2 regions of the Paenibacillus sp. FSL F4-0122 genome follow, and region 2 is predicted to be linked to the other one. Evidence: a T-box and tRNA genes for the amino acid it is inferred to sense, from the RefSeq annotation. Region 2 holds a T-box; the other holds one or more tRNA genes.
What was found. A T-box is a leader RNA that pairs with one kind of tRNA and senses whether it is charged. The one in region 2 lies ahead of metG (methionine--tRNA ligase), so its partner is inferred to be a tRNA-Met.

Region 1 (8,884 bases), 1.2 Mb from region 2:
AGGTACGTAACTATATTGCTGATGCCTTCGCTGAGCTTATTAAAAGCCAGTATCCAGATGCAGAGGTGATCGCAGGTACAGCAACCGCAGGCATTCCTCACGCAGCTTGGGTAGCTGATAAACTCAATCTGCCAATGGCTTATATCCGCGATAAAGCTAAAGGTCACGGCAAGCAGAATCAGATCGAAGGCCTAATTAAGCCGGGGCAAAAGGTAGTCGTTATCGAAGACCTGATCTCTACTGGTGGAAGCTCCATCAAAGCAGCTCAAGCTGTGCAAGAAGCAGGCGCAGAAGCGTTGGCTGTATTGGCAATCTTCAGCTACGAGCTGGATCGTGCGGTCGATGCTTTTGCTGCCGCTGAAATGCCATTACAAAGCTTGTCCAACTACAGCACATTGATTGATGTGGCTCTTACACAAGGCGAGATCGCAGCTACGGATGTGGAACTGCTGAAATCTTGGAGAAAAGATCCGTCCGCATTTGGCGTTTAAAATAAATACCTGTGTATAGATTGGACGGGCCTCTCACATTTTGGTGGGAGGCTTTTCTTTTTAACTGCACCGAGTGCAATTAAAAGGAAAAGGTGCTCTGACACTCTGGAATACTATATTCTGCCCCGGTGATGCCATCGCAATGTCGTCACACACGCAGAATAGTTGCAGTTCGTGCACTTAAACTAACCTTCCTTAGAGGATCTGGCGGATATAGTTGCACTTTGTGCAATTATATCCGCCAGAAATCCGCCGAAAGCACCTAATAACGTTTTTTAACTGCACATAGTGCAATTAAAAGGAAGAAGCATAATACATTCGGCTTTAATAGTTGTACAAAGTGCAATTATCCTGCGTAGAAGGGGCGATTTGTGCCGGTCATAGGAAAGGCAGCAGGTTAGTTAGTAGGTTAGTTAGTAGGGAAGGCAAATGCTGTATTGGTAAAAGGAAAAGTAGAGTGGAGTGGAGAGTAGGGTTTTGGTGTTTGCATTCACATTCACATTCTGACATTTGGCTGACCTGCGCACTGTCGCTCTGGTATATTGTGCTCTGTCACTCTGGTTTATTGCGCTCTGTCACTCTGGTATTACGCTCTGTCGCTCTGGTATATTGCGCTCTGACACCTGGTGATTTCATCGCACTGTCGTCACAAACGCCGAATAGTTGCAGTTCGTGCACTTAAACTAACATTCATTAGAGGATCTGGCGATATAGTTGCACTTTGTGCAATTATATCCACCAGAAATCCGCCGAAAGCACCTAATAACATTTTTTAACTGCACATAGTGCAATTAAAAGGAGAAGCGCAACACACACAGCTGTAATAGTTGCACAAAGTGCAATTATCTTACCGTAGAAAGGCATATCAGGATCCTCAGAAAACTCCCGGAATGTTTTTTATAGAAATAATATGAAGAAATCGTAGCATAACTTTAAACAGCCTGTAACTTCCCCTCCTGAATAAAGCTATATACTGTTACTAGAATTATGGGTAATTATTCATAAGGTGGATGGATTGAGTATTTTATGGGAGGGTTCAAGAATGAATCATATAAATAATAGAAGGCTATGGCGGCGCTGGTTAAGCTTTGGAGTATGTGCTGCACTGCTATTGCCTTTAATTTCTGAAAGCAGGCATACAGCCTGGGCAGAGGCTTCTAAGCCATCTACAGAACAGCGCGTGTTACGTATTGGCAGCCTCTGGTCTGGAGAAGACGATTCTTCTTTTCGTCAGCAGTTTACAGATATGTATGAATTGCAGCATCCTGAAATCAAACTTGAGATTATTCCAGCCATCAATATGAATGAGCTTCGTTTTGACAGCACCTATCCAGAGGTTAACCCAGATAATCTGGAGAATATCCGAACAATTATGGGCGGTGCACAGCCAGTTGATGTAATCGTCGGTGATAGTACATTGGTGAAGAGTTTGGTGAAGCATAATCTGGTGCAATCGCTGGAGCCGCTTATCGCACGAGATCAATATGATTTAAGCAATATGGCACCTACAATGTTAAATGGAGTACGTGAGCTGGGTGGAGGAAGTCTTTACGCGTTAGCACCGACCTTTATGTCGAGTGCGTTATATTTTAACAAAGGTATTTTTGATGCTGCTGGTGTAGGTTATCCGACGGACGGAATGACTTGGGATGAAGTGTTCGCGCTGGCCGAAAAGGTGACCAAGAAATCGACAAATAAAGATAAGCGTATATATGGATTTTCGATGAACCGTTATATGAGCGATCCTTTCTGGGATATGCAGACCTATGTCTCACCGCTTGAGCTTGCTATGTATGACAACAAGGGACATAAGATGGAGGTAAACCAAACACAGTGGAGTCAAGCTTGGACGACCTACAGCCAATTGGTGAAAAAGCAAATTACACCTGGGTTAAACGGTATGGATTTTATAGAAACAGAACGGAGCACGTATAGTCCTGTCCAAGGGGATCTATTCCTTACCGGAAAAGCTGCAATGGTAATTGGAGAATACGATTATCTTAATGAGCTTGCAGGTGTGAGCCGCAATGCAGCAAAAATTAAAAATTACAGTCCCGTCGATTGGGGTTTCGTTACCGTACCTACTTTTAAGGAGAAACCAGGAGTGGCTGTAGGTACTTGGGTAGGTAATATGATGGCTATCAACACTATGGCTGCTAATAAGGAAGATGCTTGGGATTTGATCAAGTTCGTCAACAGTAATGAGGTAGCCAAAATTAAAGCTCATACTCGCGGGGAACTAACTTCCCGTAAGGATTACATTACCACGAAGGTACCTTCAGTAAATCTGGAATCCTTCTATACGCTCAAACCATTACCAGCCAATGATCCTTTGATGAACGTCCTACAAACACAGAAGCCTGGAATTAGCCGTATTAACGATGTTGGGCGCCAACTATTCACAGAAGTTTATCAGGGCAAAAGAACGGTGGAGAGTGCCCTCAAAGCTTGGGAGAAGCAAGGGAATACCATGCTGGGTACGCTCGAAAAAGATCCCACATATTATTTCGACTCTATAGGGGATTAAGTTTTGGAATATGTAGCGGCCACCGGATTTCCGGTGGCTTATTTTGTGGAACTTGGGCATGATAAGTTCAGAGCAGCGTGAGATTAATTTGCGAAAAGGAGAAGAGGGCATCATGAATTGGATATACTTCGCGAAACTGTTCAGAACGAGATTTCAAGCAGGTTGTTTAGCAAAAAGGTTGGAGCAAGATGGCTGGATTTATGGCTATCATGACCCAAGTTTTGTGGAAATTTATCGATCCCGCAAAGGAAGATATGGGGTTAGATTTTTGCCTTGAGAACTTTTACAAATTCATCCTTGACGTAGACCCATTTTGTACTGTATATTATTTATTGTCGCTGTTTGAATATTATTTCTGACGCGGGGTGGAGCAGCCCGGTAGCTCGTCGGGCTCATAACCCGAAGGTCGCAGGTTCAAATCCTGCCCCCGCAACCAATTTTATTACAACAGCAATTGTACATTCGGATATTTTTAGATCCGGGCCCTTAGCTCAGTTGGTTAGAGCGGTCGGCTCATAACCGATTGGTCGGGGGTTCGAGTCCCTCAGGGCCCACTTATCAAAAACCCTTACTTTGTAAGGGTTTTTTGCTGTCTATAAGCTTAGCAATATAAGAAAGTAGAATGGATAAATAACAGAATTTTGAGTTTGCTAACGGATTTGCTAACGGGAATTATTTTTCTGCAGTTTCGAGCTGTTTTTCAGCGTATTTATTCAGTTCTGCTTCAATTTTATCAACGGCCTCTTCTTGCATGATTGGGAGTAGGTGTGAGTATTATTCGTTGAACATCGCTGGAGTCATACCCAGTCGTTCAGCAGCTACCTTTAGCTTTATATAGCTCCGACCAGAGTAGCAACATACTAAGTCAATTTCCTTGTATGAGTCCTCGTATTCTTTTTTTAGCCCCGATTTGCGTATAGCGTTCCCTAAGACCATCAATAATATTCTGAAAAACCTTGCAAAGTACCACTGGTTATCATTGTAGCCAATCTAGAATATTTCTAGTGTCGTTTGTAGAGTACGGCAGTTTACTTCTCTGCCACTGCCGCTCTTGGTAAGGCGCATGCAGGTAACTGTTCTTTGTTAGTAGGGCGATTTAATAAATTTTAGTAGAAGGTCTGACATTCATTTTAAATAAATGTTATAATTATTAAATCAGTGTGTAGAGATATTGGTCTTTTTTGTTGGGCCAAAAATATATGTCTCATGATACGTCTGCCATCTGAAATATTATTCACGGAGATGACAAACATGCATGGAGACAAAAGACTGCCCAGAAACGGAAAAGAAGGTATACTATTTTTACTCATTATTTCAATCATTTCAGTAAACACTATTGCCCCTATTATTGTGGGGTTGGAACGTGGCTTCAGTAAGGAAGTGTATATAGATACACTAAAGGTTATTCCGTTTATGTGGATGATCGTAGTTTTATCTGTAAGATTAGTTGCAGGACCGATTGTTGGGAAAGTGATGCCGAAATTCATGGGACAAACAGATGGATTTAATGCAAGGATTCTGTTGAATACTTTATTGAATGTCACGGTGTTATCTATTTTACTATCAATTATCGGCACATGGGTTGGGACGAAACAAATAAGCCTGGATCCACTTAAAAATTTCCTTCACATCTGGCCAAGAAACTTTGGTATAGCATTTTGGATTGAACTGTTGGTTGCGCAGCCGATAGCAAGATTTGCAATGAAAACATTACACGCAAGACAGGATCGAAAATCGGAAAGTGTAAATGCGTAACTAGCTAGAATTTTGTAGACGAATAAGAAAAAAAGGAGCGTCCATGGTGGGCGTTCCTTTTTTATGTCGTAGTAGTCGAACTATAATGCTCAACAGGAGATGCTCGCGAATGACTGAACGCACAATGTAGAAGCATGCTCTAAATACTGCGTACTTTTGATTTGCCTTTGGGGCAAATTGCTTCGTAAAGAATTAATCCAGCAATAACTCTAGCCCCCGGTCACCGCGGTTGAGTTTACAAGTACCCACTAAGGAGAAGTAACCGATGAAAACGAAAATACTCTTTTACTATCTGTGATAATTGCATTTACATGCACCGCAGTCACACTGGAGCCAACCACAAGAATAATGAATAGGGTGTGTCTCAGTGCCTAAAGGAGCATGACATCTCCAGCATTTAGTGTGACGTATTCCATATTTCATAATTTGTTTTTCTTTGATATGCGTTTGGAAGTATTCTTTTTGTGATTTTTTTCGTTTTTCTTCCTCTTCTTTCCTAAGTTGTTCATTTTGTTGAATTATGAATTTTCTTTCAGCTTCAATCTTTTTAATAGCGAGTGCTTCTTGAACGTACCCTTGAATTAAGGAAATATCATTTTTCAAGCAACATACTATCTCTGTTACATTCTGTCGTTCATCGGAAATCATTCCATATAGGTTAACGCCATTGTTAAAGTCATCTTGCGATAAATTAAGCATATCAAGATTTCCTGACACTAATGAACGACTTATCATAACGTTTTCAATGGATAAAAATCCTGAACTCAATTTCATGCTCAATATGCTATCTTTATGCAGATAATTATTACCTTTAATTTCAATGATGGCGAATTGTCTGTTTACTGTTGGAGTATAAGTTAATTTATTATCGATTTTTATAGTATTTGATTCCGAAAGTTTCTGATATTCTCTATCTTCTATTATTGTAAGAAGACCCTGTAATACTCCTTTGAAAAATCCCATATTATGTACTCTCCTTTTATTTAAATCAGGTTTATTTTACCATGTGAAATAGTTTAATAGTGAGGAAATTTGAATTGTATTTGACTGAGGATTAGTAACATAAGGACTCTGGAGTATGAAAGATTTGTTATGGACAGAAAAAAAGAAAGAGTTATCCGGTATGATATGCTCCCCATATAGTAGACAGGTGAAATAATAAAAACCTGTCGCTGTATGGGGAGCATTTTTATGGAACAAAAGAAGTATACAGCACTGGAAAAGTTAACGATTCTCCAAGAAATTGAACGGGGCGACATTGGTTTGAAAGCTGCGGCCCGGAAGTATGGAATATCCAAAAACTCTATAGTGAAGTGGCGGCAACGTTATCAATTGTATGGATACGAAGGGCTGGAAGTCCGAAGCTACAATCGTACGTATTCTGCAGAACTTAAACTCTATGCCGTTAAGGATTATCTCGAGGGAGGATTGTCGCAAAACCAAATCATCTGCAAGTATAAGATTGCAAGTGCAACCCAACTCGCCAACTGGATTAGGAAGTATAATGGTCATAGCAACAGCTTAACAGCTCATTCAGGAGGAACTAAAGCTATGACCAAAGGACGCGTAACCACTTGGCAGGAACGGATAAATATCGTGCTGTACTGCCTTTCGAACGGAGAAGACTATGCGAAGGCGGCAAGCCATTTTCACGTGTCTTACCAACAAGTATATAGCTGGGTAAAGAAGTACGAAGCAGGTGGTGAAGAGGCATTACGAGACGGTAGAGGACGCACCAAAGCGCCTGAAGAACTTACGGAAGCAGATCGCCACAAACTCGCGATGCAAAAGCTGGAATACGAGAATGCACGCCTGCGTGCGGAGAATGCTTTTCTAAAAAAGTTAGAGGAACTCGAAAAGAGGAGGCGTTAAGAACCATTCGCCAGGTGAATATCTACCTGGCCATTCAGGCTGTTCAGCAGGAACAGTCTTGCTCCATTCGGCTTTTGTGTGACATCGCAGGGATTTCACGGTCAAGTTATTACAAATGGTTGAATCGCAAACCCAGTTTTCGAGAGGCTGACAACGAGAAACTGACAGAGGCCATGCTCCTCTTGTATGAGAAGGTGGAACGAACCTTTGGGTATCGCCAATTGACCCTGCATTTGCGCAGACAAATGGATAAATCTATTAACGCAAAGCGAGTGTACCGGCTGATGAGATGCCAAGGTATCCAGTCAGTCATCCGCAGAAAGAGAAAGAAGTATGTAGGCTCCACGCCTCAGCAGGTTGCAGAGAATGTGCTGAACCGTAATTTTGAGGCTGAAGCTCCAAACCAAAAATGGGTAACGGATGTAACGGAATTCAAATACGGCAACGGCAAGAAGGCGTATTTAAGTGCAATAAAAGATCTGTATGACAAGTCCATTGTTGCTTACGTTCTGGGTCATTCCAATAATAATTCGCTAGTTTTTAACACACTGGAATTAGCTTTGCAGGCAGCACCGGAGAGCCGAACCTTACTCCATAGCGACCGTGGTTTCCAGTATACCTCTCTGCATTTTAAGAAGATGCTGGACGATGCAGAACTGAAGCAAAGCATGTCCCGAGTAGGCTGCTGCATTGACAATTCGCCGATGGAATCCTTCTGGGGAACATTGAAATGTGAGAAGTACTACTTACATACCTACCAGACCTTTGAAGAACTCCAAACAGATATTGATACCTACATTCACTTTTATAATAACGAACGGTTACAGGCAAAACTAAACGGCCTCAGTCCCATTGAATTTAGGACTAAGGCCGCTTAAACTACTTTTATTTTTTGTGCTGTCTACTTGACGGGGTGCAGTTCAGTATCCGATAAAATAGCTGTTGGGGCACTCTTTCTTGCTGCAAACTTACTTATACTAAACACCAAACTTCGTTTGATTAGGGAGCATTTTTGGTATGAGGCTCCTATCGGACCCAGCTGATCCTTAAAGAGGTTTTTCTCCACATTTGCAATTCTAACGGACTCCATAGTCGCTATTGGCATAAAAAGTACCGCATTTGAGTCTCTTTCTAGGCATTAGCGTCCATGGAGTCCGAAACCATGCTCCAAAGGCTGAAAATCAGCAAATAGCGGCATCTAGGTCCGATAGCTCGAGGTGAAGGAGGTTAGCTCGTTAGCTCGTTAGTGCCATGCTCCTCGCAGATGTAGTTGCAGAAATTACAATGAGAAGTAGCCTATAAAGGAACAGTCAGTAGTTTCACCTCTACAACCAGCATATCTAGTATGCGGGCTCATAAACCATACAGTAAAGCACAAAACGGCACTGCTCCAAACCATGAAATGGTTTGGAAGCAGCGCCGGTTTTGTTAGCAGTCAGCTAAATTCCTCCAATGGAGAGCAAGGCGACCGAAACGATGTACCCAATTGCTTCCGACCGCAGTCCCAATCTCAATCTCGATCGCAGTCCCGATCGCAGTCCCGATCGCAGTCCCGATCGCAGTCCCAATCGCAATCTCAATCGCAGTCCCGATCGCAATCGCGATCCCAACCGCAGCCCTAGTCGCAGTCCCGATCGCAGTCCCAATCGCAATCTCAATCGCAGTCCCGATCGCAATCTCGATCCCAACCGCAGCCCTAGTCGCAGTCCCGATCGCAGTCCCGATCGCAATCCCGATCGCAATCCCAACCGCAGGCCCTGGGTATCCACCAACATCCCTAAAGTTTCATGCTGTCCCACAGTTGCTGGAATGCCCCGGATTCGACCTCGAAGAATACCGGTGCCTGACCGTAGCGTACAAGTCCTTGACCGAACAGCGTCAGCTCTACTCGGGCGTTGTCTTCCAGCTGCAGATAGATGATCTTGCGGTCTTCGCTGTCGTAGATGCCTTGCTCGATCAGCGGCTCTGCTGTCAGCGGTTTAGCCGCTTGGAGTGCTGTCAGGAAGCCATCAAGCGCCTCGCCATTGGCGATTGGCGCCTGCTGCTGGAGGCCGTTGTTCCAGCTGTTGAAGCTTTCCCACTGAGCTGAAGTAACTCGGCCTTCAAGATTCAGCTTGCCGAATAGGTCGGCGCCGCTGTTTATGGTGATGCCGTTCGTGTGCTCATACAGTTCAGCGAATACCTCGCCGTTGATTTCCGAATAGGACATAATCAGGAAGCTGGAGTCATAGCCCTTCAC
Region 2 (8,884 bases):
GAACCTTGACGATTTCCGATACAGGTATCGGGATGACACAAGAGGAGCTGGAGAATAACTTAGGTACAATCGCGAAGAGTGGATCTCTTGCTTTTAAGAAAGAGAACGAAGCTAAAGATGGCCACAATATCATCGGACAGTTCGGAGTGGGCTTCTACGCTGCGTTTATGGTGGCTGATGACGTTATAGTGATCAGTAAGGCATTAGGCAGCGACGAGGCCTTTAAATGGGAGTCTAAGGGCGCTGACGGCTATACCATCGAGACTGTTGAGAAGGATTCTGTCGGCACTGATGTGATTTTGAAGATTAAAGAGAATACTGAAGAAGATCAATATGATGAATATTTGGAAGAATATCGCCTGAAATCCATCATTAAAAAATACTCCGACTTCATCCGTTTCCCAATCAAAATGGACTTGAAGGAACAAAAGCCAAAAGAAGGCACGGAGAATGAGTTCGAAGAAGTTGTTCAAGAACAAACCGTAAACAGCATGGTGCCAATCTGGCGCAAGAACAAAAGCGAGCTGACTACAGAAGATTACGATAACTTCTATGCAGAGAAACGTTACGGCTTCGATAAGCCGCTTAAACATATTCATATCAGTGCTGATGGTGCTGTAGTGTACAATGCGATTTTGTTCATCCCAGAAAATACACCGTTTGACTATTACACAAAGGAATATGAAAAAGGTCTTGAGCTCTATTCCAACGGTGTGTTGATCATGAACAAATGTGCGGATCTGCTGCCTGATTACTTCAGTTTTGTAAAAGGTATGGTGGACTCAGAGGATCTTTCCTTGAACATTTCCAGAGAGATGCTCCAGCATGACCGTCAGCTGACTCTGATCGCTAAGAACATTAAGAATAAAGTGAAAAGCCAACTGCAAAGCCTGCTGAAGGATGAAAGAGAGAAATATGAGCAGTTCTATAATGCTTTTGGCAGACAGCTTAAGTTTGGTGTTTATAACGATTATGGGATGCACAAAGACACCCTTCAAGATTTGCTGATGTTCTACTCCTCCAAGGAGAAGAAGCTGGTTACACTGGACGAATACGTCTCAAGAATGCCAGAAGATCAGAAGTATATCTACTATGCTTCCGGAGAGTCGATCGACAGAATCGAAAAGCTCCCGCAAACCGAGCTTGTATCGGATAAAGGGTATGAAATTCTCTACTTCACTGATGATATTGATGAATTTGCGATCAAGATGATTCAGTCTTATAAGGAAAAAGAATTTAAATCCGTATCCAGCGGAGATCTGGGGATCGAAGCCGACGAAGCGGACAAGCCAACGGAAGCGGAAGAGAACGAAAACAAGGAGCTTTTTGAAGCGATGAAGGACATCCTGTCCGGCAAAGTGAAAAATGTTAAAGCTTCCAAACGTTTGAAGACTCATCCGGTATGTCTCTCTGCAGAAGGTGAGCTGACGATCGAGATGGAGAAAATTCTGAAATCGATGCCGAATGGCCAAGAGGTGCAAGCGGATAAGGTACTTGAAATCAACATCCATCACGAAGTATTCCAGTCCTTGAAGGCGGCAGCAGAGAACGACAAAGAAAAGCTCGGTTTATACACGAACCTGCTGTACAACCAAGCCCTGTTGATCGAAGGTCTACAGGTTAGTGATCCAGTTCAATTCACCAATGATATTTGCAAAATCATGAAATAATATGAAGTAACGAGACCATCCAATTGTATTATGATTGGGTGGTCTTTTTTATTTCAGCATTTCATTTTGTTGTGCGAAAAAGGTAGTAATCAATTTCAGAGTCATTATTTGTGCAACCGCTGATCGAATAGATAATTTCACCTTGTGTGCTTTTTTTACTCGTCACTTCGGAGCAGGTATCGGTTCTGACTCCTGTGTTGCTTCCACCGAATGCATCATTAGAGGTATCATAGCTGTAATTAATCACGTTACCGTCAAATTTTAAATCCTTAAATATGGGATCGCCTTCATCTGTGTAACTTGTAACGCGTATATTGTCTGCTTTTTTGCTGGAGAGATTCGTTATAAATTGCTCGAATTTATCGAGGTTGTACACTTTTTCCCAAGAAACAATATCCCCTCTACTGATGGCTTCTTTGGAAGTATAGGGCTCACTTTTAGGTACAGAATTGACTTGATTATCGGAGCAGCTCCATACCCCTGCTAGTAAAAGAACAGAGAGTGTAAGCAAATTTACCTTTTTCACTGAGGGACCTCCTTGTAACGTATTTATATAAAAGACGAAGATTAACTGGAAAAGTTACAGTGAGCTTGATTTTTCACATTGACAATAAACAACAAATTGAGTATTATTTTCTCTAACTTGAATATGTAAAAGCAAAGAAGAGAAAGAGTACCACGGCAATTCTTTCAACAGAGAGCTCCGGTCGCTGAAAAGGAGTAAAGAAAACCCTTGGGAATATGGTCTCAGAGCTGCGCATCGAAACCTTATGGGTTGTAGGCTGCGCCGGAACCTGCATCCGTTACAGTGCTAGGGTATAAACGTTAATTAACGTCGTACCTGAAGAGGTAAATGTCATGAGGCATTTATAAAATTAGGTGGTAACACGTGAGTAGAACTCTCGTCCTTTGTGGATGGGAGTTTTTTTGTTGTCTAAAAAAGGAGGAGAAGGTTAATGAGTAATGTGTTTATAGGTGGCGCTTGGCCGTATGCGAATGGATCTTTACATCTGGGGAGATTATCAAGTGTGTTGCCTGGGGATGTGCTGGCACGATATTTTCGCTCCAAAGGGGATAACGTATTATATGTATCAGGCAGTGATTGCCATGGAACACCCGTAGCGGTTCAGGCTGCGAATGAAGGGATTACGCCCGGAGCTTTTGCAAGCAGATATCATGAAGAGTTTCTGAAGTGTTTTGAACAGCTGGGATTTAGTTATGATCTATATACTCGAACGGATCAACAGCAGCATCATAAGGTCGTGCAAGAGTTGTTTACAAAGCTACTAGAGAATGGTCATTTATATAAAAAAACCATTGCGCAATGTTACTGCGAGGTGGATCAGCGCTTTTTGCCAGACAGATATGTGGAAGGGACTTGTCCGGTATGTGGCCAGCGGGCGCGAGGGGATCAATGTGATTATTGTTCTACCATTCTAGATCCTGCCGATTTGTTAGACAGAGTCTGCAAATTATGTGGGAGTACACCAATAGAACGGCCGACAGAACATTATTATCTTAGCTTATCTAATTTTCAGTCTGAATTAACGGAATATGTAGCGGAAGCACAATTTTGGAGAGATAACGCTATAAAACTGACCAAACGTTATTTACAAGAAGAGCTGCAGGACCGCGCGGTAACAAGAGACTTGTCTTGGGGTGTAGATGTTCCTGTGGCTGGATTTGAAGATAAAAAGATTTATGTTTGGATTGAGGCGGTAAGTGGTTATTTATCAGCCAGTAAGCAGTGGGCTGCACAGTCCGGAGGAAGCTGGGAGGATTTTTGGTTAGAGGAAAAAAGGAAGATAACCGCTTATTATGTGCATGGTAAAGACAATATTCCTTTTCACACTTTAATATGGCCGGCTGTGTTATTAGGAGCAGGAGGTCTGCATTTACCGGACAGGATTATATCTAGCGAATATTTAACCCTTGAAGGGCAGAAGTTCTCCACTAGCCGAAACTGGGCGGTCTGGGTACCTGATATTTTAGAGCGGTATCAGCCAGATTCTATTCGTTATTTCTTAATTGCCAATGGACCCGAGAAGCGGGACACGGATTTTTCCTGGAGAGAGTTTATTTATAGCCATAATGGAGAGCTGCTTGGAGCATTTGGTAACTTTGTGAATCGTTCATTGGCTTTTGTAGATAAGTTTTATGAAGGGAAAGTGCCGAATGGGCAATTGGATAAGGGGTGGAATGACAACATTGACCTCTTGTATCTCGAATCAGGGCGGCTTATTGAGGCTGGGAATATAAAAGATGCGCTGGAGTATATTTTTTCTTATGTGCGCAAGGCAAACCAGTATTTCGACCTGCAAAAACCATGGATACAGATAAAAGAGGATCAGGTTTCTTGTGATTCTGCAATATACACATGTGTGCAGATTATTGCGAACCTAGCGAATTTGTTACATCCGTTTCTGCCGTTCTCTTGTGACAAGATCAGGGGGTTCCTGTCGTTAGAACTACCGAATTGGCAGCCTTGCTCGGTACCCCCTTACCAACAGGTTACTGAATTACAATTATTGTTTGAACGAATTGATATTAACCGTATTAAAGAAGAAGAGGATAGGCTCGTTCAACAACAAGTGAATAAATAGAGCTGGTATTATCCATTCTTGAAACTCTCAATAAACTTTGAAGCCAATGATGACAAGTATTTATCCTTAATCCAGACGGCGGCGACCCGCGTGCGTAGTGATTCACTACTGATTTCTTTATAGATCAAATTACTGTTACTCGTTAATTCGAAAGCGGATTTGGGGATGATTCCGATGCCAAGACCAGCGTTTGCCCAGAGCAGTGTTGTCCTAGCATCATCATTCATGCAGAAAATCAGCGGATCAAAGCCGTTCTCAAGACATGTTTCCCGGATAAGCTGCTCAAAACGGCGGTAGATAATAAGCGGCTTATCCTTTAGCTCACCGATCTCAATAAAGTTTTCATCCGTTTTCCAGTCATACTCAGGTGTCATTACGGCAATCATAGGTTCAGCTTGTGTGTAAAGACATTCTAAATTTGTACCATTAAAGGGTGTCCTTACAATTCCGACTTCGACAATGCCTTTATTCAAGAGGTCAATGATTCTAAAGGTATTTCCTTCATGAATCTCAAACTTCACACCTTTATAGGTTTTGTGAAATTCACATAGCCGATCTTGAAGCAACGTAGCTCCAGAGGAAGAAACTGTACCAATGGCTAGGGTTCCTTTTAAACCTTTGACAAAATCAGTGAGCTCACGGGCAGTGGAATCTGCCAGCTCCAGAATTTGTTGGGCACGGTCCCGCAAAATGGCTCCAGCTTCAGTGAGCTGCACGCTGCGTGGACCTCGTTCCACTAGCTTTACACCGAGTTCTTCCTCCAGGAGCTTTAGCTGCTGGCTCAGCGGAGGCTGGGCCATTTGCAGTTTTTTGGCTGCAGATGTGATCTGTCCTTCCTCAGCTATCGCCATAAAATATTTAAGCTGTCTAATATCCATATAAAAATCCTCCGAACTTGAGATATGCTAATCGTATGGGAGCGATACGAATCCAATATTATTAATATGTGAGTAGATATGCCATAATCATAACTGTTCTTATACATATTTCAAGTGGTTAAATACTTCTTATGTTGGGTGTGGATAAATTTGTTCAAAATTGCAGTATATTTAAAGCCGTACAAAAAAGAAGCGATCATTGGACCGATCTTCAAACTGATGGAAGCGATTCTGGAGCTGATTTTGCCTACCATTGTCGCATTGATCATCAACAACGGGGTTGGCAATCATGACAGCGCCTATGTTTACCGCATGGGTGGCCTAATGGTGCTGATGTCACTGCTTGGCTTCGGCTGCTCCATGGTATGCCAATATTATGCAGCCCGGGCTTCACAGGGATTCGGTACGACACTACGCAATAAGATGTTTAGACATATTACATCCTTGTCGTATGCTGAACTGGATACCTTAGGTACGCCTACACTGATTAATCGGATTACCAATGACGTAAACCAGCTGCAAATTGCTGTGGCCATGCTGATTCGTCTAGTTATTCGTGCACCGTTTATCTGCATCGGGGCTATCCTAATGTCCATGATTTTGGATTTTAGATTATCGCTGATTCTAATAGCGGCAACACCGGTTTTTGGCATTATTTTATATTTTATTATCACCCGCAGTGCTCCTTTGTACCGAAAATACCAGCAGAAGCTGGATGCCCTTGCGCTCGTACTGAGTGAGAATTTATCGGGGATTCGAGTGATTCGTGCTTTTGCCAAAAGACGTACAGAAAAAGAACGTTTTGATGCCTCATCCGATGATTTGACTACTACAGCGATCCGGGTTTCGCGGATTTCTGCTTTGCTTGGGCCGATGACTACACTTGTAGTAAATGCGGCGATCATAGCTATTTTGTGGGTAGGCGGAATTCATATCGATGGGGGCCGATTGTCTCAAGGGGAGATCATTGCCTTCATCAATTACATCACTCAGATCTTGCTGGCGCTGATAGTGGTCTCCAACTTGGTTATTATTTTTACAAAAGCCTCATCCTCAGCGAATCGTGTGAATGAAGTGCTTGGTGTTAAGGTATCCGTGTCCGAGGAAGGAAATGCATTGATTGCAGAACCTGACCATGCTGCCCCTGCTATACAATTCGATCACGTATCCTTTGGGTATAATACGACAGGTGAATCGGCATTAGAGGATATATCTTTAGTAATTAATCGCGGAGAGACCGTGGGCCTGATTGGCAGTACGGGTTCAGGTAAGTCTACTTTTGTGAATTTGATCCCTCGTTTTTATGATGTGGTGCAAGGTGAAGTGAAAGTGGATGGTGTGGATGTCAGAGATTACAAGCTGCACCAGCTTCGTGAGAAAATAGGGATTGTTCCGCAAAAAGCTGTGTTGTTTACAGGAACAATCGCTGAGAATATACGTTGGGGTAAGGAAGATGCAACTGAGGAAGAAATCATGCAGGCAGCCTCTATCGCTCAAGCGGAGGAGTTTATACGTAAATTACCCGAAGGCTTGAATACGCAAGTATCTCGTGGTGGATTAAATTTATCCGGTGGACAAAAGCAGCGCTTAACCATAGCTCGTGCAGTAGTAGGTAAGCCATCGATTCTTATTTTGGATGACTCCTCCAGTGCGCTGGATTTCTCCACAGATGCGGCACTTCGTAAGGCTCTCAAAGAGAGCAGCCAGGAAATGACCGTGCTCCTTGTCTCGCAGAGGGTAAGCACTGTAAGACAAGCGGATAAAATAATGGTATTTGAGGAAGGGCGGATCGCCGGTGTCGGAACCCATGAGGAGTTGATGCGGGGTTGTGAAGAGTATAAAGAAATCTGCCTGTCCCAGCTATCAAGTGAGGAGTCGGGCCAATGAACAAAAACAACATTTGGAAAAGACTTATTGTATACACAGGGCATTATAAAAAAATAGCTATAGGCGCAGTAATCTGCGCAATACTCAGTGTGATTGCCAGTCTAATTGGCCCGTTGCTTATCGGCAGCGCCATCGATTTTATGATCGGGCCGGGAGAGGTTGATTTTGACGCCGTACTTAGACTGCTTTTGATTCTGGCAGGGGTGTATATTGTCGGCAGCTTTTTCGGATGGCTTCTTACCTACCTGACTAATCGAATTGCTTACCGGACTGTATATGACTTACGGCGGGAGCTTTTTGATAAATTAAATGTTTTGCCGTTGAAATTTCATGATAACCACCCGCAAGGGGACAGCATCAGCCGGTTTGTTAATGATATGGATGCGGTCTCTGATGGACTGCTGCAAGGCTTCTCAACACTGCTCACGGGGATCATCACCATCGTGGGGGCAATTGCACTCATGTTGTACATTAGTCCTTTAATGACCTTAGTTGTTCTTCTGTCAGCACCCGTTACATTTTTTGTGGCAAGATTTATTACGATGCGCTCCCAGAAGATGTTTAAGGAGCAGGCTAAAATTCTGGGCGGTCTCAACGGATATGTGGAGGAAATGATTGGCGGACAAAAAGTGGTCACAGCTTATCATTATGAAGACCGTGCACTGACCCAGTTTGAAGAACGAAACGAGACTTTGTACCAGACTGGCGTGAAATCACAATTTTACGGTTCCTTGTCCAATCCGACAACACGGTTAGTAAATAATATTACCTTCTCTGTTATCGCGATGATCGGAAGTGTTATGGTGATTCGCGGGCTTGTGACGGTAGGGGATTTGTCCAGCTTTTTGATCTTCTCCAACTTGTTTGCTAAGCCGTTTAATGAAATTACAGGTGTGATTACGCAGCTTCAATCGGCAACAGCATCAGCGCAGCGAATTTTCGCCATTCTAGACCTATCGCCAGAACCAGCTGATGAAACAGACGCCAAAATTATGAATACAAGTCAAGGAACGATTACCTTTGAAAAAGTATCCTTTGCTTATAATCCTGAACGTCCTCTGATTAATGATTTCAGTCTGGAAGTGAAACCAGGTACCCGGGTTGCAATTGTAGGGCAGACGGGAGCGGGGAAGACAACGCTGGTAAATCTGCTAATGCGTTTTTATGATGTGGATAGGGGTTCCATCAAGATTGACGGCGTGGATATCAAGACGATTACCCGGGACAGTCTGCGGCGTAATTTCGGGATGGTGTTGCAGGACACTTGGCTGTTTGGCGGCACAATTAGAGAAAATATTGCCTACGGCAAACCTGAGGCTACCGAAGAAGAGGTCATCGCTGCTGCTAAGGCTGCTAATGCTCATAGCTTCATTAAACGCCTGCCTGAGGGATATGATACGAAGATCAGTGGCTCAGGAGATAATTTGTCGCAAGGACAAAAGCAGCTGCTAACCATAGCACGAGTGATGCTCGTAGATCCACCTATGCTCATTTTGGATGAAGCCACCAGCAGTATTGATACGCTGACTGAGGTACGGATTCAGAAGGCTTTTCTAAAAATGATCGCAGGCCGGACCAGCTTTGTAATTGCCCACCGTTTGTCAACGATTCGAGAATCGGATCTCATTCTTTTCATGAAGGACGGAGACATTGTGGAGAGTGGTACGCATGACCAACTCCTAGCCAGCGGTGGATATTACGCCAGATTATATAACAGTCAGTTCGCATCAGCGTAGACTTTGCATTTAAAAAAAGAGCATTCAATCCCGAATTTGGGGGGAATGCTCTTTTTGTTGGGTGGGTAGTTAGTTTGGCTAAGCTTAGCTTAGCTTGGCTTGGCTTACCT

Region 1: it has a tRNA-Met gene. The T-box ahead of metG (methionine--tRNA ligase) is inferred to sense a tRNA for this amino acid. The anticodon was not compared.

Annotation. Positions count from the first base shown of each region.
Region 1 is NZ_JBBODI010000001.1:4,067,042-4,075,925, forward strand. Features, by position in the region: gene pyrE (orotate phosphoribosyltransferase) at 1-491, shown strand, start outside; gene MHH49_RS17525 (ABC transporter substrate-binding protein) at 1,534-3,018, shown strand; tRNA gene MHH49_RS17530 (tRNA-Met) at 3,378-3,454, shown strand; tRNA gene MHH49_RS17535 (tRNA-Ile) at 3,499-3,572, shown strand; gene MHH49_RS17540 (hypothetical protein) at 4,270-4,773, shown strand; gene MHH49_RS17545 (hypothetical protein) at 5,062-5,736, opposite strand; one part of gene MHH49_RS17550 (IS3 family transposase) at 5,965-6,598, shown strand; one part of gene MHH49_RS17550 (IS3 family transposase) at 6,598-7,523, shown strand; gene MHH49_RS17555 (hypothetical protein) at 8,423-8,884, opposite strand, start outside.
Region 2 is NZ_JBBODI010000001.1:5,254,088-5,262,971, forward strand. Features, by position in the region: gene htpG (molecular chaperone HtpG) at 1-1,670, shown strand, start outside; gene MHH49_RS22970 (DUF4362 domain-containing protein) at 1,732-2,196, opposite strand; T-box leader at 2,322-2,583, shown strand; gene metG (methionine--tRNA ligase) at 2,627-4,273, shown strand; gene MHH49_RS22980 (LysR family transcriptional regulator) at 4,282-5,151, opposite strand; gene MHH49_RS22985 (ABC transporter ATP-binding protein) at 5,302-7,038, shown strand; gene MHH49_RS22990 (ABC transporter ATP-binding protein) at 7,035-8,774, shown strand.